2 regions of the Mesorhizobium sp. M1E.F.Ca.ET.045.02.1.1 genome follow, and region 1 is predicted to be linked to the other one. Evidence: riboswitches for the same ligand, from Rfam matches in the RefSeq annotation. Region 1 holds a riboswitch; the other holds the start of a gene.
The links. A riboswitch is a leader RNA that binds a small molecule or an ion and turns the genes downstream of it on or off. The one in region 1 is predicted to bind S-adenosylmethionine.
Positions count from the first base shown of each region.

Region 2: it holds a riboswitch for S-adenosylmethionine, as region 1 does, so the genes downstream of both, EJ070_RS12775 (homoserine O-acetyltransferase) here and EJ070_RS04750 (O-succinylhomoserine sulfhydrylase) in region 1, are expected to answer to the same signal.

Region 1 covers NZ_CP034447.1:1,014,988-1,022,839, forward strand. Annotated here, with positions in the region: gene EJ070_RS04735 (IS4 family transposase) at 1-416, opposite strand, end outside; gene EJ070_RS04740 (ABC transporter substrate-binding protein) at 760-1,527, opposite strand; gene EJ070_RS04745 (2'-deoxycytidine 5'-triphosphate deaminase) at 1,621-2,715, opposite strand; SAM riboswitch at 2,862-2,939, shown strand; gene EJ070_RS04750 (O-succinylhomoserine sulfhydrylase) at 3,014-4,201, shown strand; gene EJ070_RS04755 (ceramide glucosyltransferase) at 4,240-5,385, opposite strand; gene apaG (Co2+/Mg2+ efflux protein ApaG) at 5,610-6,002, shown strand; gene EJ070_RS04765 (Hsp33 family molecular chaperone) at 6,220-7,251, opposite strand; gene argF (ornithine carbamoyltransferase) at 7,360-7,852, opposite strand, start outside.
Region 2 covers NZ_CP034447.1:2,629,313-2,637,164, reverse strand. Annotated here, with positions in the region: gene EJ070_RS12805 (DUF2125 domain-containing protein) at 1-989, shown strand, start outside; gene EJ070_RS12800 (sugar kinase) at 998-1,945, shown strand; gene EJ070_RS12795 (prephenate/arogenate dehydrogenase family protein) at 1,949-2,887, opposite strand; gene hisC (histidinol-phosphate transaminase) at 2,894-3,997, opposite strand; gene EJ070_RS12785 (hypothetical protein) at 4,196-4,627, opposite strand; gene EJ070_RS12780 (hypothetical protein) at 4,624-4,878, opposite strand; SAM riboswitch at 5,034-5,111, shown strand; gene EJ070_RS12775 (homoserine O-acetyltransferase) at 5,204-6,373, shown strand; gene metW (methionine biosynthesis protein MetW) at 6,465-7,079, shown strand; gene EJ070_RS12760 (glycosyltransferase family 2 protein) at 7,147-7,852, shown strand, end outside.

The sequences.
Region 1 (7,852 bases):
CCGATCCACTTGTGGCTTTCCTTGGCTTCGATCGGCAGCGCCTGGTAGTCATCCGCCTTCTCTGCCTCGCGCCGCCAGATCGTGGCGCCTGCAAGGCCAAGGACCGAGCCGTCCACGGCATCCACGGCCAACGCCGGATGCACGAACAGCCCGATATCGGTGCCATTGCCGACACGACCGAGGCCGCGCTTGCGCGAAGCCTTGGCTTCATAGTTGATCTCGCTGCTGTCCTCGATGATCAGCACGTGGCGGCCGGCGGCCAGTTCGGCGGTTCGCGCCGCCGCCGTGCGGATGATCTCTTGCGTGCTCACGTGGCGATTGCGAAACAGGCGTGTGAATGCGACCTTCTCGGCGCGCGTGTCGGCCAGCCGGCGCATGCCCGTGCTGACACGCGCAAACATGCGCTCCAGAACCATGCTCCCCTTTTTTGCAGGCGCAGGTCGCCGAAGTAGCCAAGCAACGAAGCCATCGTCAAAACCTCCAGAATCAACAATGGCGGCTACAGAATCACATACAATTCAACCGCTTCAAGCCATTTTCCGACGGCGCCTCTTCACGCTTGACCACAGCACGAAGCAAATGTGTGCGCACGCTAGCCCCTTGTGGGAGAAGGTGGATTGGCGCGTAAGCGCCGAGACGGATGAGGGGTGTTCCAGCGAAGCGAAGCGTTGGCGTTCCCTGGAACACCCCTCATCCGACCTCGCTTCGCGAGGCCACCTTCCACAGGGGGAGAAGGTAAGGCGCGCGGCAGCTTCAACCTCAATAAATATCGAAGTCGAAATACTTGGCCTGGATCTTCTTGTAGGTGCCGTCGGCGACGATGGCGTCGATCGCCGCGTTCAGCCTGTCGCGCAGTGCCGTGTCCTCCAGGCGCACGGCGATGCCGGCCTCGGTCTCGGTGCCCTTGACGTCGCCGACCAGCTTGCAGCAGCCGTCGCTCGCCTTCTTCAGCCAGTCGACTAGCACGAACTTGTCCGAGATGACGGCGTCGAGGCGGCCATTCTGGAGATCGGTGATCGCCTCCTCCTGGGTCGGGTAGAGCTTGGCCTCAGCGCCGGCCTTGCCATAGGCGTCCTGGGCATAGTCGGCCTGGGTGGTCGAGGCCTGGGCGCCGACCGTCTTGCCGGCCAATGCGGCCGGATCGGTGGATGTGAGAGGGCTGTCCTTCGGGGCAACCAGCGCAAGCGGCGTGGTGTAGTATTTGTGGGTGAAGGCGACCTGCTTCTTGCGCTCCTCGGTGATGCTCATCGAGGCGATGATGGCGTCGAACTTCTTGGCCTGCAGCGCCGGAATGATGCCGTCCCAGTCCTGGGTGACGATCTCGCATTCGACCTTCATCTGCGCGCAGAGCGCATTGGCGATGTCGATGTCGAAGCCCTCGACCTTGCCGTCAGGGGTGATGGTGTTGAACGGCGGATAGGCGCCCTCGGTGCCGATCTTGATCTTTTCCGCTGCGATCGCGGAACCGGCGCCAAGCGCCAGCACGGCGGCCGCCGCTGCCGATACGATCCATCTGGATATCTGCATTTTCGTTCTCCCTCAGTCAGGTTCTGGAGCCGGTGAAGCGCAGCCAAGCATGGCGCGCGAGGCTGAGCAAGCACAGCCTGATCGCAGCGCGGATCAGCGCGCCGCGCGAAAATGCTTGGAGAGCTTCAGCCCCTGCGCCTGGTAGTTGGAGCCGAGATCGCTGCCGTAGAGCGCCCGCGGCCGCTTCAGCATGTGCTCGTAGACCAGGCGCCCGACGATCTGGCCGTGATCGAGGATGAACGGCACCTCGTGGCTGCGCACTTCGAGCACTGCCCGGCTGCCGCTGCCGCCGGCGGCGGAATGGCCGAAGCCCGGGTCGAAGAAGCCAGCATAGTGGACGCGGAACTCGCCAACCAGCGGATCGAAAGGCGTCATCTCGGCGGCATAGAGCGGCGGCACATGCACCGCTTCCCGGCTGACCAGGATGTAGAATTCGTCCGGGTCGAGGACCAGCTCGCCGGCGCCGCTCTTGTAGATCGGCTCCCAGAAATCGACGACGTCCTGCGCGGCGCGTTTGTCGACATCGACGAGGCCGGTGTGATGCTTGCCGCGATAGCCGACCAGACCGTCCTTGTCGCCGTCGAGGTCGATGGAGAGCGCGATGCCGCCGCCGGAAATGTTGGGCGGCTCGGTGGCGACCAGCATCTCGGCCCGGTGAAGCTCGCGCAGTTCTTTCTCCGACAGCACCGCGTTGCCGATGCGGAAGCGGATCTGCGACAGGCGCGAGCCGGCGCGCACGACGATCGGGAAAGTGCGCGGGCTGACCTCGAGATAGAGCGGGCCATGGTAACCGGCGGCGATCTTGTCGAACTCATGGCCGCGGTCGGTCATGACGCGCGTGAAAATGTCCAGCCGTCCGGTCGAGCTCTTCGGGTTGGCCGAAGCGGACACTTGCGCCGGCAGCGCCAGGCTTTCGAGCAGCGGCACGATGTAGACGCAGCCTGTTTCCAGCACCGCGCCCTCTGCGAGGCTGAACTCATGCAGCTTCAGCCGGTCGAGCTTGTCGGCCACCAGATGATCGGGGCCGGGCAGGAAGGAGGCGCGCACGCGGAAGGCCGTGTCGCCCAGCCTGAGATCGAGGCTGGCAGGCTGGATCTGGTTGGTGTCGAGCGCGCGCGGCGACTTCAGCGCACCCGATTGGAACAGCGCCGCGATGTCCTGGTCCGGAAGAATGCCTGTCTGCCGCAAGGTCTGGCTCCGATCGAAGGCCGGGCAAGTGCGTGGTTCTTTTGCAGGCTCTTGCCGCAAAACCGCAAACGGTCTGCGGTATCTGCCTGGTACAAACCTCTTAATCAAGCCGGCAATTGACGCAAGCGCGGCGCGGGTCTAAAGGGTCGTTATCCCGTGGTGATTTGGCCGGTCGGCTTGCAGCCACGTTAAACAAGTCGCTAAAGGACCGTTGGCCGCAAGGCCGTATGGACCGGTTGCGACATCGCGGCCGGTTTTTTTTGTGTTTGGACTGTTCTTTGCGAGTGGAATTAGGGCGATGAGCAAAACGCGCGATTGGAAACCTCAGACGGCACTCGTGCATGGCGGGACGCTGCGTTCCGGCTTCGGCGAGACCGCCGAGGCGATGTATCTCACCCAGGGCTATGTCTATGAAACGGCCCAGGCGGCCGAAGCCCGTTTCAAGGGCGAGGAGCCCGGCTTCATCTATTCGCGCTACGCCAACCCGACGGTCGACATGTTCGAGAAGCGCATGTGCGCGCTGGAAGGCGCGGAAGACGCCCGCGCCACCGCCTCCGGCATGGCGGCGGTCAGCGCGGCGCTGCTGTGCAGCGTCAAGGCCGGCGACCACATCGTGGCGGCCCGCGCGCTGTTCGGCTCCTGCCGCTGGGTGGTCGAGACGCTGGCGCCCAGATACGGCATCGAAGCGACGCTGGTCGACGGCACCGACATCGCCAATTGGGAAAAGGCGGTCAGGCCGAACACCAAGCTGTTCTTCCTGGAAAGCCCGACCAATCCGACGCTGGAGGTGGTCGACATAGCCGCGGTCGCCGCTTTAGCCAATTCGATCGGCGCGCGGCTGGTCGTCGACAATGTCTTTGCAACGCCGCTGCAGCAGAAGCCCTTGCAGCTCGGCGCTCACATCGTCGTCTACTCGGCGACCAAGCATATCGACGGACAGGGCCGTTGTCTGGGCGGCGTCATCCTGTCGGACAAGAAGTGGATCGACGAGAACCTGCACGACTATTTCCGCCACACCGGCCCGAGCCTGTCGCCCTTCAACGCCTGGACGCTGCTCAAGGGCCTGGAGACGCTGCCGCTGCGTGTGCGCCAGCAGACCGAGAGCGCCGGCAAGATCGCCGATTTCCTGGCCGGCCGGCCGGAGATCGCCCGCGTCATCTATCCGGGGCGGGCCGACCATCCGCAGGCCGATATCGTCAAAAAGCAGATGTCGGGCGGCTCGACGCTGATCTGTCTCGACGTCAAGGGCGGCAAGCAGGCGGCCTTCGCGTTCCAGAACGCGCTCGACATCGTGCTGATCTCCAACAATCTCGGCGACGCCAAGAGCCTCATCACCCATCCGGCGACGACGACGCACAAGAACCTGAGCGACGAGGCGCGCGCCGAACTCGGCATCGGGCCTGGCACGCTCAGGCTGTCGGTCGGCCTCGAGGATACGGACGATCTGCTGGCCGACGTCGAACAGGCGCTGAAAGCGGCAAAGTAGCGGATTGCAGGCTGATGACGAGATCGCCTGGGCGCGGCTCAGGCGATCTCCTCCAGCTCGGTCATCGCCTTGGTGCGGATGGTCATGGCGTTGCCGCGCCACTCGACCGCGCCGCCCAGCCAGCCGCGCGCCCAGATGGCGGGAAGCATCAGGTCGCGCACGATCATCGCAGTGACGCTGCGCGGCGACAGGTACCAGCCCTTGGACCAGGCGAGCAGGCATTCCGGCACATAGGCGATCGCCAGCACGCAAAGCGCCGCGGTGGGGAGGCTGACACCGGCGCTTGCCGCCGCGACCAGCGCGAAAATCAGCGGCACAACCACGCCGGTCAGGACTTCGGGCGCGAAGAACAGCGGGAAGGTGACTCGGCGCAGCCGCGCCCAGCGCGCCTGGCGCGACCAGATTTCGGCAAGCCGGCGCTGGCCGAGCGGCTGCTCGAAGGGCGAGGCGACGAGATTGACGCGCAGTCCCAGGCCGTTGATCAGCTTGGTCGCGGCCGCGTCCTCGGCGATCTCGGCGGCCAAAGCCTGGATACCGCCATTTGCGTCGAGCATCGGCTTGTTCCACAGCATGCTCTTGCCCTGCGCGAAGCCAAGGCCAAGCGCTTCGCCGGCGTACTGCCAGCGCGCCTGCAGCGTGTTGAGGAAGGCGCATTCGACTTCGGCCCAGAAGCCGTCCGGCCGCGAGCCGATCGGCGTCGAGCAGACGAGTCCGGTATCTGGCCGCCAGGCCGCCATCAGATGCTGGACATAGTCTTTGGGCATCAGCACGTTGGAATCGGCAAGGACCACCCAATCGTGCCGGGCCGCCTGCCAGCCCTTGACGCAGTTGTTGAGCTTGGGGTTGGCGCTGATCCTGTCATCGCCGACGAACAGCCGCGCCGGGACTTTGGGATGACGCCCTATGGCGGCATTGATCAGCTTGACCACGGGGTCTTCTACGTTGGCGACGCAGAAGATCAGCTCATAGCGCGGCCAGTCGAGCGAAAAGGCGCGCTCGAGCGTCTCCTCGGTGAACGGCTCGACGCCGCGTGACGGCACGACGATGGAGACCGGCGGCTGCTTGCCGGCGGGCGTAGGGATGACGCGAGGCGCCTTCAGCCGCGACGAGGCGAGCAGGATGCTGGCGAGATTGGAGAAAAGAAGGGCTGACGAGGCAAAGGCGGCTGCGAAACTCAGTTCCATGGAGATCTTGTCACTCCGGACAGGCCGCCCGCGGCCGTTTCATCAGTCGACAGCGCGCGGCCGAGTCGCTCGCACGGTTTGCGCACACCAACATTGTCATGTGTCACTTAAATGACATTGTTTATCTGCACGTGCGTCGGAAGGTCGGCAGGTCAGACGGCGCTTCGTTGCTAAAACCGCGGAGAGCGACAAATTATTTCCTGCCGCGGCAACCGGAGTGGCCCATGTATCGCGCCGTGACGCGCAACATCGAAGTGCAGGTCAGGCCGTTCTATCTGGAGGATCGTTCCGATCCGGCCGAGAACCGCTATGTGTGGGGCTATCAGGTAACGATCGACAACCGGTCGAACGAGTTCGTGCAGCTTCTGTCGCGCTACTGGCACATCACCGACGGGCGCGGCCGCGTCGAGGAAGTGCGCGGCGCGGGCGTCGTCGGCGACCAGCCGGAGCTCAACCCCGGCGACAGCTATCAGTACACGTCGGGATGCCCGCTCTCGACGCCATCCGGCATCATGGTCGGCCACTACACGATGCGCAACGGGCGCGGCGAGACGTTCGATGTCGCCATCCCCGCCTTCTCCCTCGACATGCCTGGGACAAGGCGTACGGTGAACTAGGGCAGTCGGGCGATTGGCGAAATCCTCCGCGACGGCATCTTTCTCCCCGTCACTATACGGGGAGAAATGCCTGGCAGGGCAATGAGGGGCAGCGCCAAGCTTTTGAGATTTTCTTTCGAACAGAGCGAGGGGCGCTGGTACGGCCAATGCAGGCGCCGCCCCTCATCCGCCTGCCGGCACCTTCTCCCCGTATTGTGACGGGGAGAAGGAAGGGCATTCACTCGGCCGCGAAATCCGCCGGATCGAAGTCGTACTGCGTCGAGCAGAACTCGCAGGCGACGTGGATACCGCCATCCTCGGTGCTTTGCTCTATCTCCTCGGCCGAAAAGCCTTCGAGGATGCCGCGGATCTTGTCGCGCGAGCAGGAGCACTGGTCGGCGACAGGAACGCTGCGGAAGACGCGCACGCCGTGCTCGTGGAACAGCCGGTAGAGCAGCCGTTCGGCGCCCACCGTAGGGTCGATCAGCTCCGTCGGCTCGATGGTGCCGAGCAGCGCCAGCAATTCCTGCCAGGAATTGTCGGCCGGCTCGTGCGCCACGTCGCGCGGATCGCCGTCGCCGCCCGAAATGTCGGGCACGCGCATGCGCTCCGGGGACTGCGGCAGGAACTGCGCCAGGATGCCGCCGGCGCGCCATTGCTCGCGCGCGCCGCCGGGGCCCGGCGTCACCAGCTTGGCCACCGACATCCTCAGATCGGTCGGGATCTGCTCCGACTGGCGGAAATAGGTGCGCGCGGCGTCTTCGAGCGATGTGCCGTCGAGCTGGACGATGCCCTGATAGCGCTGCGTGTGCGCGCCCTGATCGATGGTCAGCGCCAACACGCCATTGCCGAGCAGTTTCTCCTGCGAGATCTCGCCTGAGGCGGCCAGCGCCTGCAGCCGGTCTGCGTCGAAACGCGCATAGGCGCGCAGCGCATCCGGCGTGGTGAAGTCCGCCACCAGCATGTCGACCGGCCCGTCGGTGCGGGTCTGCAGGATGAACTTGCCCTCGAACTTCAGCGAGGTGCCGAGCAGCACGGTCAGCACGCAAGCTTCAGCCAAGAGGCGAGCGACCGGCTCGGGATAGTCGTGGCGACTCAAAATCGCGTCGAGCATCGGCCCGAGCTGCACGGTGCGGCCGCGCACGTCCAGCGGCGCGACCTCGTAGGGGACGACATGGTCGTCGCCGGCATAGCCGAATTCACCGAGTCTGGGTTGATGTTCAGCCAAAGGACGGGTTTCCAACATGACAAAGCTCCAGGGCGCGGCCATGCCGCCCCACGGGCCGCATGCGTCCAAGCGCGTTCGATTTCAGTGATGGCCCGCAAATAGGCATCACGTATCCCCAGATCAAGTTGGCCCGGATCAAGCCAGCCCCGGTCAAGCGCCCAGGCACCAGGCCAGCACCGCCTTCTGGGCGTGCAGCCGGTTCTCGGCCTCGTCGAACACCACCGAATGCGGTCCGTCGATCACCTCGTCGGTGACCTCCTCGCCGCGATGCGCCGGCAGGCAATGCATGAAGAGCGCGTCGGACTTCGCTCTGGCCATAAGCGCGGCATTGACTTGATAGGGCAGGAAGACGTTGTGGCCGCGGGCGCGATGCTCCTGGCCCATCGACACCCAGCTGTCGGTGACGACGCAATCCGCCTGGTCGACCGCCTCTTCGGCCGAGCGCGCGAACCTGACCTTGCCGCCATTGGCCTTCGACCAGTCGACATATTTCTCGAACGGCTCGCTGCCCTCCGGCACCGCGACGTTGAGATTGAAGCGGAACCGCGCCGAGGCTTCCAGCAGCGAGTGCAGCACATTGTTGCCGTCGCCGGTCCAGGCAAAGGTCTTGCCGGCCACCGGACCGCGATGCTCCTCGAAGGTC
Region 2 (7,852 bases), 1.6 Mb from region 1:
GTGACGAGCGATCGCGCAAACCTCGCCGCCGGCTGTTCTGGCTTGCCGCGTTCATCCTGGTGCTGTTCGCGCTCTACAGCGCCGGCTGGTTCTACCTCGCCGGCCGGGTCAAGACCGAGGCCGACCAGGCATCGGCTAAACTCGAGGCCAAAGGCATCGCCGCCGGCTGCGCCAACCTTGCCGTCAGCGGTTATCCGCTGAGCTTCACTGTCTCCTGCGACAGCCTGGCCTATCAGGATGACGCCAAGAACATCGCCGCCTCCACCGGCAACTTCAATGCCGTCGCCCAGATCACGCAGCCATTGTCGCCGGCGGCCGATGTCAGGGGACCACTCAGAACCTTGGCGCCAGGCATGCCGCCGCTTTGGATCGACTGGGACAAGCTGCACGCGACGGTCAGGCTGTCCTGGCCCCTGCCCCGACGCGTTTCGCTGCAGGCCGAAGGATTGTCGGGCCAGACCGACCCGGCAGATGATTCCGATCCGGCCGAGCTGTTCTATGCGGCAAGGGCCGCCGGGCAGTTGGAACCCAAGGGCCAGGATGTGACCTATACCGGCAGTTTCGCCGATCTCGAGATCGACGCCGACGCGATCGGCGGGCGAGCGCTGCCGGCGCTTGACGGCGGCGGCGAGGCGACAGTGAAGAATGGCGTCGCGCTGATCGCGGCGCCGCCGAAAAGCCTGCGCGGCCAGTCGGTCGACATCGCCAAGCTCGACCTGTCGTCGGGGACGGCGCGCCTGACGGTGTCCGGGCCAATCTCTGTCGACGCCGAAGGCCTGATCGACGCTAATCTCACGATCAAGCTCAAGGACCCCAAGGCGGTGGCGGCCATCCTTGCCGGCGCCATTCCCGAGCATAAAAGCGAGATCGAGCAGGGCTTTGCCGGCATTGCCATGCTCGGCAGCGAGCCGTCCATGCCGCTCAAGGTCGTCAAGGGCAAGGCTTCGCTCGGCTTCATCCCGCTCGGCAAGATCAAGCCGGTCGATTAAGGACTGCAATGGCGGGCCCGGTCAAACTGCTCAGCGTCGGCGCATTCACCCTCGACACGATCCTGCGCGTCGACCAGCTTCCCACGCATCAGGGCAAGTTCATCGCCAGCGACGGCGTCCAGATCGCCTCCGGCATGGCGACGAGCGCCGCCTGCGCCGCGCATCGCCTCGGCGCCCACGTGTCGCTTTGGGCGAGCGCGGGAGACGATGCAGTCGGCGACCGGTTGATTGCCGAGATCGAGGCGGAAGGCGTCGACTGTAGCCTGGTCCGCCGCGTCGCCGGCGCGCGCTCGGCGCTGGCCGCGATCCTGGTCGATGCCCATGGCGAGCGCATGATCGTGCCGTTCTACGACGGACAAGCTCAGGCCGACCCAAACACGCTGCCGCTTGCCGATCTTTCCGCCTTCGACGCCGTGCTGGTGGATGTGCGCTGGCCGGGCGCCGCCGCACTTGCCTTGACGGCAGCCCGGGACGCGGGTTGTCCGGCGATCCTCGACGCCGATACAGCACCGGTCGAGGTGCTGGAGCGGCTCTTACCTTTAGCCTCGCATATCGTCGCCTCGGAACCTGCGGCGCGCATCGTCTGCGGCCACGCGCTCGACCCGGAAAGCGCCTGCGCCGATCTTGCTTCGCGCACCGACGCCTTTGTCGCGGTGACCGGAGGCGCTGCCGGAACCTGGTGGCATGACCGGGAAAGCGGCCGCGTCCGACATGTCGAGGCGCCGAAGGTCAAGGCTGTCGACACGCTGGCCGCCGGCGACGTCTTCCACGGTGCTTTTGCCGTCGGCCTTGCCGAAGCGATGCCGCCCGAAAAGGCGCTGCGCTTTGCCAGCGCCGCCGCCGCGCTCAAATGCCTGCGTTTCGGCGGCCGGCTCGGCGCCCCTGACCGGGCCGAAACGCTGGCGATGATGGCGGCCCACCGGCCGCCAGCGCAACAGAGCCGTGAAGGCTGCTGAGATTCAGGTTTTGATGTCGGGGTGCTCGACCGCCTGGCGTCCGAAATCCGGCACGTCGATGTCCTGGCCGGCCTCGATGATCGAGCGGCGGATGGCGCGCGTGCGGGTGAAGAGGTCGAACAGTTTTTCGCCGTCGCCCCAGCGGATCGCCCGCTGCAGCGAGGCCAGATCCTCCGAGAAGCGCGCCAGCATCTCCAGGATCGCGTCCTTGTTGTGCAGGCACACGTCGCGCCACATGGTCGGGTCGGAGGCCGCCAGACGGGTGAAGTCGCGGAAGCCGGAAGCGGAATATTTGATGACTTCCGTCTTGGTCACCGATTCCAGGTCGTCGGCGGTGCCGACGATGTTGTAGGCGATGATGTGCGGCAGATGCGAGACGATGGCCAAGGTCATGTCGTGATGCTGCGGGTCCATCGTGTCGATGTTGGAGCCGCAGCGCCGCCAGAACTCCGACAGCTTCTCCAGCGCCTCCGGGTCGGTGCCCGGCAGCGGCGTGAAGATGCACCAGCGGTTGTCGAAAAGATCGGCGAAGCCGGCATCCGGCCCCGATTTTTCCGTGCCGGCCAGCGGATGGCCGGGGATGAAATGCACGCCCTCCGGCACATGCGGCTCGATCTGCGCGATCACCGAGGCCTTGGTCGAGCCGACGTCGGTGAGGATCGCGCCCTTCTTCAGTGCCGGCGCGATCTCGGCGGCGACCGCGCCGGACGATCCGACCGGCACCGAGACGATGACGAGATCGGCGTCGCGCGCCGCTTCCTTGGCCTCGGTCGTGTAGGAATCGCCGAGACCGAGTTCCTCGGCTCGCTTGAGGGTCGACTTGCTGCGCGTCGCGATGGCGATATGGCGCCCCAGGCCCTCGCGCCGGATGACGCGGGCGAGCGACGAGCCGATCAGGCCGATGCCGACCAGCGCTATTCTTTCGAACATCGGTGATGTCATGGTGCTCTAGCTTTTCAGGAAAGTCGTCAGCGCTTCGACGACGCCGCGGTTGGCCTCTTCGGTGCCGATGCTCATGCGCAGCGCGTTGGGAAAGCCGTAGCCGGTGACGCGGCGCAGGATATAGCCGCGCGCGCTCAGATAGTCGTCCGCGGCCGCCGCCGAATGCCTCTTGTCGTCGGGAAAATGGATCAGCACGAAATTGCCGACGCTGGGCGTCACGCGCAGCCCGAGCAGGGTCACCTGTTCGCTGACCCAGGCCAGCCATTTCTCGTTGTGTGCCACGCTGCGCTCGACATGGGCGCGGTCACGGATCGCCGCGATCCCCGCCTCGATCGCGGTCGCGTTGACGTTGAAGGGACCGCGCACCCGATTGATCGCGTCGACGATATGCGCCGGCCCATACATCCAGCCGATGCGCGCGCCGCCGAGGCCGAGCTTGGAGAAGGTGCGGGTCATGACGACGTTCTCGGAACTGCCCGCCAGCTCGATGCCGGCTTCGTAGTCGTTGCGCCGCACATATTCGGCATAGGCCGCGTCGAGCACCAGAAGCACGTTCTTCGGCAGCGCCGCGTGCAGCCGGCGCACCTCCTGGAACGGCACATAGGTGCCGGTCGGATTGTTGGGGTTGGCAAGGAATACGATTTTCGTACGCGGCGTGACGGCGGCCAGGATCGCGTTGACGTCGGCGCGCTCGTCGGTTTCCTTGACCGCCACCGGCTTGGCGCCCGCCGCCTGGATGTAGATCTTGTAGACCATGAAGGCATGTTCGGTGAACACGGCTTCGTCTCCGGGCGCCAGATATGTCTGCGCCAGGAGGCCCAGGATCTCGTCGGAGCCGTTCGAGCAAATGATGTTTGCCGGGTTGAGGCCATGCACCTCGGCGATCGCCTCGCGCAGCCGGCGGGCGGAGCCGTCGGGATAGACGTCGAGCTTCGCCGCCACCTCGCGCGCGGCCTCGATCGCCTTCGGCGAGGGCCCGAGCGGATTCTCGTTGGACGACAGCTTGTAGACCTTCGTCACGCCGGCGGGCGCGGTGCTCTTTCCCGGCACATAGGCCTCGATGTCCATGATACCCGCGCGGGGCGTCGGACGTGGCTGATCCTGCTTCATGTCACAAATCCGTCGAGAAGGCCTTATTCTGGGCCGCAGCGGGAATACAGGCCGTGACTGGCAATGTCGAGAGGTCTGCCGCATGTCGCCCAAAAGTGTGCAGCGGTTCTGAGACAACGACATGCATCAAAAACAAAGGCTTAAAGCGTAGCGCGTGTATCCGTTTCAGCGCGATGCGCTTTTAGCCAAGTACCGGCGTCAATCGTCGCGGCTGACAACCCGGGCTTTGCGCGCCTGCTGGAGTTGCAGGATTCCACGGCGCAGTTGGTCGAACAAAGCCGGCGGTAGCATTCCATAGGCATAGCTGCCATCGGAACGCTGTCGAACATCATAGCCGGGCCAAAGGAAACGGTTCAATTCATCAAGGCGCAGCCAATGCCGGCCGCCGTCGAGGCCAAGGGTCCGACATACCGCCGGCGGAATCTCGATCGATGCGGAACTATCGGATGGCGGGCGATGCGTAATCGGTGCCACTATCGTGCGGATGTGACCATCCGCCTCACGGGGCGTGGCGACAACGATCGCGCAAGGGCGATCCTTAGCACCTTCGACATCGCCACGGTCGTGTTCAGTGCTCCAAAGAAAACTATAGCGAATGACGAGACCCGGCCTTGGAACCGGCAGCGTCACTTCGGCTCCACGCCATATTCGGCAGTCTCGATGGAGGCGATCGTGTCCTCATCCAACTCGCCCACGATCAGGATTTCGCGCTCGCGGCGCTTCAGCAATTCGTAGTGCTCGAATTCGGCGGCAGAGAGATACGCCCCGACAATCCGGCCATGACTGGTCACATTGATGACCTTCTTGGCGATGGCTTCGTCCTGATACTTCGCGAAATTTCGGGCGAAATCGCTCGCTGGAACTGCGGTGTTGCGTGGCATGTCTGCCTCCATCTGATGCCAGAGAGCGGTCAAGCGACCGAAATAGATCGTGCAGATAGCCGCTAACCTATTATATGTAATCTGCGCAAATTACGCAAGATTGGCGCGCCATACCGCTGCCGTTGACGTTCGTATTCCGCAGACGTAGAAGAGCAATGAACTTCCGTGGTGATTTGGCCGGTCGGCTTGCAGCCACGTTAAACAATTCGCTAAAGGGCCGTTTGCAACCTGTAACCGGCTTTGCGAAGGCAAGCCGGTTTTTTGTTGTCCGCTGCCGGCCGGACACCGCATCTGTGAAGTCGATGCGGACTGGATGGGGAATGGGATGGCCGCTCAGCGCGCTGCAAGGACCAACAACGAGGCCGACCATCCGTCGAGCCCGGTTTTGCAGCTCGGCCCCGACAAGCCGCTGAAGCTCGATGCGGGCACGGTGCTGTCGCCCTTCCAGATCGCTTACCAGACCTACGGCACGCTCAACGACGCCCGTTCCAACGCCATCCTCGTCTGCCACGCGCTGACCGGCGACCAGCATGTCGCCAACACCAATCCGGTGACCGGCAAGCCGGGCTGGTGGGAGGTGCTGATCGGTCCCGGCAAGATCATCGACACCAACCGTTTTTTCGTCATCTGCTCCAACGTCATCGGCGGCTGCCTCGGCTCCACCGGCCCCGCCTCGACCGATCCGGCGACAGGCAGGCCTTATGGCCTCGACCTGCCGATCATCACCATCCGCGACATGGTGCGCGCGCAGCTCATGCTGGTCGACCATTTCGGCATCGAGAAGCTGTTTTGCGTGCTTGGCGGCTCGATGGGCGGCATGCAGGTGCTGGAATGGGCCGCCAGCCATTCGGAGCGCGTGTTCTCGGCGCTGCCGATCGCCACCGGCGCCCGCCATTCCTCGCAGAACATCGCCTTCCACGAGGTCGGGCGGCAGGCGGTCATGGCCGATCCGGACTGGCACGGCGGCAAATATCTCGATTTCGGCAGGCGCCCGGAAAAGGGGCTCGCCGTGGCGCGCATGGCGGCGCATATCACTTACCTCTCGGAAGCAGCGCTGCATCGCAAATTCGGCCGCAACCTGCAGGACCGCGAGGCGCTGACCTTCGGTTTCGACGCCGATTTCCAGATCGAAAGCTATCTGCGCCATCAGGGCATGACCTTCGTCGATCGTTTCGACGCCAACTCCTATCTCTATCTGACCCGCGCGATGGACTATTTCGACCTCGCCGCCGACCATGGCGGGCGCCTGGCCGATGCCTTCGGCGGCACCAAGACACGCTTTTGTCTTGTGTCCTTCACAAGCGACTGGCTGTTCCCGACGGGAGAGAGCCGCTCGGTCGTCCATGCGCTCAATGCTGCCGGCGCCTCCGTCTCCTTCGTCGAGATCGAGACCGATCGCGGCCACGACGCCTTCCTGCTCGACGAGCCGGAACTGTTCGCGGCCATCCACGGCTTCATTGCCTCCGCAGCCCGCGCCAGGGGGCTCAGCCTGTGAGCGGCTCGCGATCCCTGATGCATCTCACCCAAAAGTGCGCAGCGGTTTTGGGAGAGCGACATGCATCAAAACAAAGATCGGAAGTGTGCCCATGAGCGTCAACCGCGCCCAGCGCGTCGATCTCGACGTCGTCAGCAATCTCATTCCGCCGAATTCGCGCGTCCTCGATGTCGGCTCGGGCGACGGCGTGCTTCTGGAGCTGTTGCAGGAGACCAAGCAGGTCGACGGCCGCGGCATGGAACTGTCGCAGCGCGGCGTCAATGAATGCGTGGCGCGCGGCCTCAGCGTCATCCAGGGCGATGCCGACAAGGATCTCGGATTCTACCCCGACAAGGGCTTCGATTTCGTCGTGCTGTCGCAGACCCTGCAGGCGACCCGCAATCCAAAGCTGGTGCTCGACGAGCTGCTCCGGATCGGCAACCGCGCCATCGTCTCCTTCCCCAATTTCGGCCACTGGCGGGTGCGCTTCTCGCTGCTGATCAAGGGCCGGATGCCGGTCACCAAGGACCTGCCCTATTCCTGGTACGACACGCCGAACATCCACTTCTGCACCATCCGCGACTTCGTCAATCTGTGCGAGGAGCTTGGCGCTACCGTCGAGAAGGCGACCGCGCTCGACGCCAACGGCCAGAAGATCGGTCTGTCGATGCCCTGGTGGTTCTGGAACTTCTTCGGCCAGCAAGCGGTGTTTTTGTTGAGGCGATAGGCTCATCGTTGACGGCGGGGCCCAGAGCCTTATAGCGATATGGCTCAGGCAAACTGATTGCGCAACGATGGTCGACAAACGTCCAACCTATTCAATTGTCGTAGAGATGGAAAATGCCCAGTTCATAGACTGGGACGAGATGGGCGTCGGGCTGACCGCCTTGGCGCGCGAGATCGCTGTGGTCTCCTCAACCGGCTTCGCCAGACCGAAAGTCGTTATCTCTCATGCCGGACAAAATGCGGACACCTCATCGTTGCAAAGCCGCATCGAGGCAGAAGCGCCGCAGCTGACACAGGTAGCCGAAGTGACCTTCACGGCCTGCCCCAGCGGCCGGTACTACGAACTCAAGAACCATGGCGTGCGTTTGGCTGAAGGAAAAATCGTCGTCTTCATGGATTCCGACACGGTTCCCCAGCAGGGTTGGCTCTCAGCCCTGCTGGCGCCCTTTCACGATGCCGAACCCATCTGCGTGAACGGCCATACCTACCTTTCGTACGACGATTTCTTTTCGCGGACCTTCGCCTTGATCTGGTTCTTCCCGATGGCCCAGGGGGACGAAAGGTTTGCTTCGAAACGTGCGATCAATGCCAACAACGTTGCCTTTCGACGCGACTGGATTGCCAGCCATCCGTTCCCGGCACACAACGGCTTCAAGGTGTCCTGCACGCTGCTGATGCATCAGCTTTGGCGCGAGGGTCATAGAATCGTCAATGTCGATGCGCGCGCCTATCACTACTCGCCGCGGGGCTGGCGGTTCTTTTGTTGGCGCGCGC